DNA from 2 places in the Streptomyces sp. NPDC005141 genome. Region 1 is predicted to be linked to the other one. Evidence: riboswitches for the same ligand, from Rfam matches in the RefSeq annotation. Region 1 holds a riboswitch; the other holds the start of a gene.
What was found. A riboswitch is a leader RNA that binds a small molecule or an ion and turns the genes downstream of it on or off. The one in region 1 is predicted to bind S-adenosylmethionine.
Positions count from the first base shown of each region.

Region 1 (4,362 bases):
GATCGCCCGGGGGGCGCCCGAGGGCCAGGTCGCGGCGTAGCGCTCGGGGTCGGCTTCCTCCGCGCAGCGCATGAAGGCCGTCGCCCATCGCCAGGTCAGGAACGCCACCCGGTCCGCGCCGAGCATGCCGCCCACGAGTTCCGCCCGGATGTCGTCGGGGAGCATCCGGAAGTAGTCCTCGGGCGCCCACGGCGTGTGGGAGAAGTGGCCGATGCGCAGGTCGGGGCGCAGCTCGCGGAGCATCCCCGGCACCAGACACAGGTGGTAGTCCTGGACCAGCACCGCCGCTCCCTCGGAGGCCTCCTCGGCCAGCGCCTCGGCGAAGGCGCGGTTGTAGGTCCGGTACGCGGCCCACTGGCGCCGGAACTCCGCGTCGAAGACCGGCTCCAGCGGGGTCTGGTACAGCATGTGGTGGACGAACCACAGCACGGAGTTGGCGATGCCGTTGTAGGCGTCGGCGTGCACCTCGGCGTCGATGGCCAGCATCCGCACGCCGTCCTCGCCGACTCCGCGCGCGACGGCCTCCCGGTCGCCGTCGCCGAGGGCCGAGCACACCCATAGGGCGTCCGCGTCGGGCCCGATCGCGGAGAGGCCCGAGACGAGGCCGCCGCCGCCGCGCCGGGCGTGCAGCGAACCGTCCTCCCGTACCTCGTAGGTGATCGGGCCGCGGTTGGACGCGACCAGAATCCGGTGGGCACCGTGCGTTGAAGCCATGCCTCGAAACCTAGCCCCGTGTCGAAACGCTCAAACGTTCCCTTCGGCCGTATGCGATCGCGGGCCGGGAGGGCTGGTCTACGCGGCTTTGCGCCGCTGGTACTCGGAGATTTCGCTCATCGGGGGCCTTTCCTCCGTGTCCACCGAGTACGTGCGCGGCTGGAAACCGTCCCGGCCGCGCTCGAACTGGGTGAGGGCGGGACGGATCAGGTGACCGCGGGCCAGCCGGAGCTGGGCGGTGCGGTAGATCGCGGCGGCCATCCGGCCCAGGGCCTGGCCGTCCTGGTGGCGGTGCTTGCGGACACCGACGTCGACCTGGGCGAGGGCGTCCAGGCCCACCAGGTGCAGGGCGTCGACGAGCATGCCCAGTTCCACGCCGTAGCCGACGGGGAACGGGAGCTGTTCGAGCAGGGAGCGACGGGCCGCGTACTCGCCGCCGAGCGGCTGGACGAAGCCCGCGAGCTGCGGCCAGTGCATGTTCAGCAGGGGGCGGGCCATCAGCTCGGTGACCCGGCCGCCCTGTCCCGAGGCGCCGCCCAGGGGGCGGTCGTACATGGCCTTGACCAGATCGACACCGGGGTCGGTGAGCAGCGGGCCCACGATTCCGATGACGAAGTCGGACGAGAACTCCCTGAGGTCCGCGTCGATGAAACAGACGATGTCCCCGCTCGTCACGAGCAGCGACCGCCACAGCACCTCGCCCTTGCCGGGCACCGCGGGGATCCGCGGGAGGATGTCGTCGCGGTGCACGACTCTCGCGCCCGCGGCCGCGGCGACCGCGGAGGTGCGGTCGGTCGAGCCCGAGTCGACGACGACGATCTCGTCGACGAGCGGCACCTGCTGCATCAGGTCGTGGCGGATGATCGCGACGATCTCGCCGACCGTCTCCTCCTCGTTGAGCGCGGGCAGCACGACGCTGACCGTCGACCCGGTCGAGCGTTTCGCGGCCATGAGCTTGTGGAGCGGGCGGTCGGTCAGGGACCAGGAGCGTGTGCTCAGCCAGCTTTCGACGTCTTTCAGCACGGTCTGCGGCTCCTCACTGTCTGATCACACGCTCTCATCAGCGTGCCCGCTGCGGCCAGCGGCAGATGGATTGCCGTCGTCTCGCGGTTCGGACGACTATCTCAACTGTCCTGGCCTTCGGTTACAGTCTTGAACAACGCGGATGACCATCGCATGTCCTGGATCATCGCCGCGTATCGTGTTCAACAGTTCAACAATCAAATACCGCTCATCCAGAGGGGCAGAGGGATACGGCCCGATGAAGCCCCGGCAACCCTCCAGCCGGTCTCGTACCGATCGATGTCGATCGCGTCGCGAGGCTCCCGGCTCGGGAAGGTGCCAAATCCGTCTCACGGCGAAGTGCGTCGTGAGGAAGATGAGGAAAGGGCCTCGCCTCCATGGCTGCGCAGACAGTTGCAAGTACCACGAACTCCGCCGAAGCGGTGGACCTCGGCCCGGCAGCGGCGCTCTCCTGCCGCGAGTGCGGACACCGCGTCCCGCTCGGCCCGGTCTTCGCCTGCGAGGAGTGTTTCGGCCCGCTGGAGATCGCCTACGACTTCTCGGCCTACGAGACCGAAGAACTCCGCAAGCGCATCGAAGCGGGACCCGCGAACATCTGGCGCTACGCGCCCCTCCTGCCCGTCCCCGCGGACGTGGCGCAGAAGCCGAACATCAACCCCGGCTGGACCAAGCTCGTCCAGGCCGACAATCTGGCCCGCGAGCTCGGCGTCGACGCCGGCAAGCTCTTCGTCAAGGACGACTCCGGCAACCCGACGCACTCCTTCAAGGACCGCGTCGTCGCCCAGGCCATCGAAGCGGCCCGCGTCTTCGGCTTCACCACCCTCTCCTGCTCCTCCACGGGCAACCTCGCCGGTGCCGTGGGCGCCGCGGCGGCCCGCGCCGGCTTCCGCTCCTGCGTGTTCATCCCGCACGACCTGGAGCAGGGCAAGGTCGTCATGGCCGCGGTCTACGGCGGCGAGCTCGTCGGCATCCAGGGCAACTACGACGACGTGAACCGCTTCTGCTCCGAGCTGATCGGTGACCCGGCCGGCGAGGGCTGGGGCTTCGTCAACGTCAACCTGCGGCCGTACTACGCCGAGGGCTCCAAGACGCTGGCGTACGAGATCTGCGAGCAGCTCGGCTGGCGGCTCCCCGACCAGCTGGTCGTGCCGATCGCCTCCGGCTCCCAGCTCACGAAGATCGACAAGGGTCTGCAGGAGCTGATCAAGCTCGGGCTCGTCGAGGACAAGCCGTACAAGATCTTCGGCGCCCAGGCCGAGGGCTGCTCCCCGGTGTCCGTCGCCTACAAGGCCGGCCACGACGTCGTACGTCCGCAGAAGCCGGACACCATCGCCAAGTCGCTCGCCATCGGCAACCCCGCGGACGGGCCGTACGTGCTCGACATCGCGCGGCGCACCGGCGGTGCCGTGGAGGACGTGAACGACGAGCAGATCGTCGACGCGATCAAGCTGCTCGCACGCACCGAGGGCATCTTCGCGGAGACGGCCGGCGGCGTGACCGTCGGCGTCACCCGCAAGCTGATCGAGAACGGTCTCCTCGACCCGACCCTGACCACGGTCGTGCTGAACACCGGCGACGGCCTCAAGACTCTGGACGCGGTGGCCTCGGACACCGGGCTGACCGCGACCATCCGCCCGAACCTCGACTCCTTCCGAGAGGCTGGCCTCGCATCATGAGCGTCAACGTCCGCATCCCCACCATCCTGCGCACCTACACCGGGGGCGCCGCCGAGGTGACGGCCGAGGGCACGACCCTCGCCGAGGTCATCGCCGACCTGGAGAAGAACCACACGGGCATCGCCGCGCGCGTTCTGGACGACCAGGGCAAGCTGCGCCGCTTCGTCAACGTGTACGTCAACGACGACGACGTCAGGTTCGAGCAGGGCCTGGAGACGGCGACCCCGGACGGTGTGGGCGTCTCGATCATTCCGGCCGTCGCCGGGGGCTGATCGTTACCCTCGGTAATGCCGAACACGCTGAGTTCATCGAATTGCCCCCTCCGTGAGAGAAACGGAGGGGGCAATTCTGTATGGTTGAGCGCGCTACAGTTGGGGAAGTCGCTTCGCTTTCGATGTTGGTTTCATGCCGGACGCATATGAGTTCTCGCCCGGCATCCGACAAGAAGTAGCCAAAGTACCCCGCCTTTTTGAGCCTTTTATGGCATTTACGGGGCCCGACTTGCCCTGAATCCTTGCACATTCTCCGCATATCCGTGATCGGCCATGCCCAGAATTCTCGTCCGATTGACCTGTTGCAGACGGCAGTTGGACAGATACATTCAGCCGCGGTCGACGCGTTCCGGCGCACACCCCCAACCGTTGGGGGGTGAGGTCTGACCCGGATCCGCGAAGTGTGGATCTGTGCAAGGGCCAGTAATAGGGGAGTTAGGCATGGCTCAGGGCACCGTCAAGTGGTTCAACGCGGAGAAGGGGTACGGCTTCATCGCGGTCGACGGTGGTGCGGACGTCTTCGTGCACTACAGCGCGATTCAGATGGACGGCTACCGCACCCTTGAAGAGGGTCAGCGAGTGGAGTTCGAAATCTCGCAGGGCCAGAAGGGTCCGCAGGCGGACATGGTCAAACTCGCCGTCTGATCCGGGCGCGAACGGCCACCGACGCACTCACG
Region 1 covers NZ_JBSFYW010000013.1:16,250-20,611, reverse strand. Annotated here, with positions in the region: gene ACWD68_RS12925 (alpha,alpha-trehalose-phosphate synthase (UDP-forming)) at 1-714, opposite strand, end outside; gene ACWD68_RS12920 (glucosyl-3-phosphoglycerate synthase) at 793-1,737, opposite strand; SAM riboswitch class I at 1,943-2,099, shown strand; gene thrC (threonine synthase) at 2,115-3,413, shown strand; gene ACWD68_RS12910 (MoaD/ThiS family protein) at 3,410-3,685, shown strand; gene ACWD68_RS12905 (cold-shock protein) at 4,127-4,330, shown strand.

Region 2 (4,362 bases), on a different contig from region 1:
ATCGCGGCGATCGCGTCCATCAACCCGATCTGGTCGATGGGTCCGTACCGTCCGGACATGGTGTCCACGGGCGCCCAGCCCGACTGGTACATGGGCTTCTCCGAGGGCCTGATCCGTGTCATGCCGGGCTGGGAGATCAACCTCTGGGGTCACACGCTCGTCCTGGGTGTGTTCATCCCGCTGGTGATCTTCCCGCTGGTCCTGGTCGCGATCGCGGTCTACCCGTTCATCGAGTCCTGGGTCACCGGCGACAAGCGCGAGCACCACATCCTGGACCGCCCGCGCAACGTCCCGACCCGGACCGCGTTCGGTGCCGCCTGGATCAGCTGGTACTTCGTCCTGCTCGTCGGCGGCGGCAACGACATCTGGGCCACGCACTTCCACCTGTCGATCAACTCGATCACCTGGTTCGTCCGGATCGCGTTCTTCGTCGTGCCGGTGCTCACGTTCATCGCCACCAAGCGGATCTGCCTCGGCCTTCAGCGCCGGGACCGGGACAAGGTGCTGCACGGCCGCGAGTCGGGCATCATCAAGCGCCTGCCGCACGGTGAGTTCATCGAGGTCCACGAGCCGCTCAGCCAGGACGCGCTGCACACGCTCACCGCGCACGAGCAGTACAAGCCGGCCGAGATCGGCCCGGCGGTCGACGAGAACGGTGTCGAGCGCAAGGTCTCGGGCACGCAGAAGCTGCGCGCCAAGATGAGCGAGGGCTTCTACGGGGAGGATAACCAGATCCCCAAGCCCACCGTCGAGGAGTACAAGGAGATCACGAGCGGCCACGGCCACCACTGATCCCCACAGTTCGCCACGGAAAGAGCCCCGTCCATGCAATGGACGGGGCTCTTTGCCGTCTCCCGGGCTGGATAGGGTGGACTCACCCCGCGCAAGGGGTGAGTCCCTCGCGTCACCTACGAACCCAGGAGCGACCATGAGCGCTGTGAACCCCGCTGGAGGCGACACCGCGGCGGTCCGTTCCTGGCCCCAGGTACTGAACGGCCTGCTCGAAGGCCGCGACCAGAGCGCGGACGACACGGCCTGGGCGATGGACCGCATCATGCGCGGCGAGGCGACCGACGCGCAGATCGCCGGGTTCGTGGTGGCCCTGCGGGCCAAGGGCGAGACCGTCCAGGAGATCTCCGGGCTCGTCCGGGCGATGTACGAGCACGCCAATGTGATCGAGGTCCCCGGGCGCACCGTCGACATCGTCGGTACGGGCGGCGACGGCGCGAAGACCGTCAACATCTCCACGATGTCCTCGATCGTGGTGGCCGGCACCGGCGCCAAGGTCGTCAAGCACGGCAACCGGGCCGCGTCCTCCGCGTCCGGCTCGTCGGACGTCCTGGAGAAGCTCGGCGTCAATCTCCAACTGCCGGTGAAGCGGGTCGCCGAGGTGGCCGAAGAGGCCGGGATCACCTTCTGCTTCGCGGTGAAGTTCCACCCGGCGCTGCGTCATGCGGCGGCGGCACGCGGCCAGTTGGGCATCCGGACGACCTTCAACGTGCTCGGCCCGCTGACCAACCCGGCGCGGGTGAAGGCCCAGGCGGTCGGAGTCGCCGACCCCCGCATGGCGCCGATCGTGGCGGGTGTGTTCGCCGAGCGCGGCAACTCCTCGCTGGTCTTCCGCGGCGACGACGGCCTCGACGAACTGACCACCACCGCGGGCTCCCACGTCTGGGTGGTCCGCGACGGCAAGGTCACCGAGGAGCGCTTCGACCCGCGCGACGTCGGTCTCGGCATCGTCCCGGTGGAGGCCCTGCGAGGCGCCGACGCCTCGTACAACGCCGAGGTCGCCCGGCGCCTGCTGGACGGCGAGACCGGGCCCGTACGGGACGCGGTCCTGCTGAACTCGGCGGCGGCCCTGGTGGCCCTGTCACCGACCGGCGCTCCGCTCGCCGACCAGCTCCGCGCCGGAATGGAGAAGGCGGCAGAGGCGATCGACTCCGGGGCCGCGAAGCGCACCCTGGACCGGTGGGTGGCCGCCAGCAACGCCTGATTCCCGGGCGAGGCGACGCGGGGGGCGCAGTCCACGATCCGGACTGCGCCTTGCGCGTCGAAGATCTTCTGGCAAGATGCTGTATCAGGTCATGAGTGACAGCCATGTGGCCCCGGCCGGCTGTCCGGCAACCCTCCGTCCGTGGCGGGGTGCCCCGGGTGAAGACCAGGTCGTAGGCAGCGAGGTCTACGGCAAGCGCGGACCCCTCGCACTCTTTCGAGTGGATGCAACCAGGGGTCCTGGTCGTTCGAGGGAGCCTTCTGTGAGCAAGCGAATGCGATAGGGCGTCGAGCCCCGCCTCCGCACACCCTTTTCACCTTTCCCTGCGCTGAGCCCTGCCTCCGGGCGGCCGGCTCGCGCAGCGATCCCGCCTGCCTCTCACAGGAGCTCGCCATGTCTGTCTCCACCGCTGCCGCCGATCAGTCCGTCTGCCACGACACTTCGGGGGCCCTGCCCGTTCTGGGCCGGGATGTCACCGTCCCGCTCGTCACCGGCGGCGAGGTCACCTACGCCGCCCTCGACTACGCCGCCAGCGCGCCCGCCCTCCAGCGGGTGTGGGACGACGTGGCCGCGTACGCGCCGTACTACGGCAGCGTCCACCGGGGCGCCGGCTACCTCTCGCAGCTGTCCACCGACCTCTTCGAGAACGCCCGCAGGACCGTCGAGGAGTTCCTCGACTGCCGCGCCGGAGACCAGGTGGTCTTCACCCGCTCCACCACCGACTCGCTCAACCTGCTCGCCGCCGCGCTCCCGGCCGACTGCCAGGTCTTCGTCTTCGAGACCGAGCACCACGCCTCGCTGCTGCCCTGGCGCGACGCCCGGGTGACCTACCTGAACGCCCCGCGCACCCCCGGCGAGGCCGTCGCCACGCTGGAGCGCGCCCTCGCCGGCCGTGACCCCCACGGACCGGCCCTGGTCTGTGTCACCGGCGCCTCGAACGTCACCGGGGAGCTGTGGCCGGTGCGTGAGCTGGCCGCCGTCGCGCACGCCCACGGCGCCCGGATCGTCCTCGACGCCGCGCAGCTCGCCCCGCACCACCCGGTGTCGGTCCAGGACCTCGACGTCGACTGGGTCGCCTTCTCCGGGCACAAGCTGTACGCGCCCTTCGGCTCCGGTGTCCTCGCGGGCCGTTCCGACTGGCTGCGCGAGGCCGAGCCGTACCTCGCGGGCGGCGGCGCCAGCCGCAAGGTCTCCCGGCGCGCGGACGGCGGCGTGGACGTGGAGTGGCACCACAGCGCCGCGCGGCACGAGGCGGGCTCGCCGAACGTCATCGGCGCCTACTCGATCGCGTCGGCCTGCAAGGCGCTCACCGAGGAGGGTTTCGACAACCTCGTCGCCCGCGAGCAGCACCTGATCCGCACCGTCCGCGCGGGTCTCGCGGAGGTCCCGGAGGTCCGGGTCCTCTCCCTCTTCGGCGACGACGCCCCGCGGGTCGGCGTCATCTCCTTCGTCGTCGAGGGCTGGAACAGCTCGCACTTCGCTGCCGCGCTCTCCGCCGAGTACGGCATCGGCGTCCGCGACGGCCTCTTCTGCGCCCACCCGCTGGTCCGCACGCTGCTCGGCAGCGACCCGGAGACCCAGGGGGAGTGCGGCGCCCCCGAGGCGGCCCCCGGCGAGAAGTCCCTCAACGCCATCCGCGTCAGCTTCGGCGCCGGTACCCCCGACGAGCACGTGGAGCGTTTCGTCCGCGCGGTGCGTGAGCTGGTCCGGGACGGTGCGCGGTGGCAGTACCGCACCGAGGACGGCCGCTGCGTCCCGGCCGTCTGACGCCCGTGCCCCCGCCCGGAGGCGGTGTCCCGTCGGTCAGGAGTCGAGGCCGATCGCGAACGCCGCCTCCAGGTCGTGCTCCGAGTACGTACGGAACGCCACGTGGGTGTCCGTCGCCTCGACGCCCGGGATCTTGCTGATCTTGCCGGGGATGACGTCCGCCAGGTCGTCGTGGGCCTTGACCCGGACCATCGCGATCAGGTCGTAGGTGCCGGTGACGGAGAAGACCTCGCTGACGCTCTCCAGCGACGCGATCGACTCGGCGATCTCGGGGATCCGGTCCACGCTGGTCTTGATGAGGACGATCGCGGTGATCACGGCTGGTTCTCTCCCTCGGGGGCCACTGCTGGGGATCTCACCCTACTCGCGGTCCACCTGGCCCGGCTGCTGCGCCTGGGGTCCCGGCAGCGCCTCCGCGGAGGGGGCTGCGGTCGTACGGCGCCCGAAGCGCGCCCACGCGTAGACGAAACCCAGAGAGAAGCCCACGAGGTGGGCCAGATAGGCGACCCCGGGACCCGACTCGCTGCGGCCCGCCGCCAGCCACTGCAGGGCGAACCAGAACGGCAGCACCACCCAGGCCGGGAACCGCAGCGGCAGGAAGA
Region 2 covers NZ_JBSFYW010000030.1:33,052-37,413, reverse strand. Annotated here, with positions in the region: gene qcrB (cytochrome bc1 complex cytochrome b subunit) at 1-792, shown strand, start outside; gene trpD (anthranilate phosphoribosyltransferase) at 929-1,993, shown strand; SAM riboswitch class IV at 2,081-2,197, shown strand; gene ACWD68_RS23200 (aminotransferase class V-fold PLP-dependent enzyme) at 2,387-3,760, shown strand; gene ACWD68_RS23195 (Lrp/AsnC family transcriptional regulator) at 3,797-4,078, opposite strand; partial or broken gene ACWD68_RS23190 (rhomboid family intramembrane serine protease) at 4,075-4,362, opposite strand, start outside.
Region 2: it holds a riboswitch for S-adenosylmethionine, as region 1 does, so the genes downstream of both, ACWD68_RS23200 (aminotransferase class V-fold PLP-dependent enzyme) here and thrC (threonine synthase) in region 1, are expected to answer to the same signal.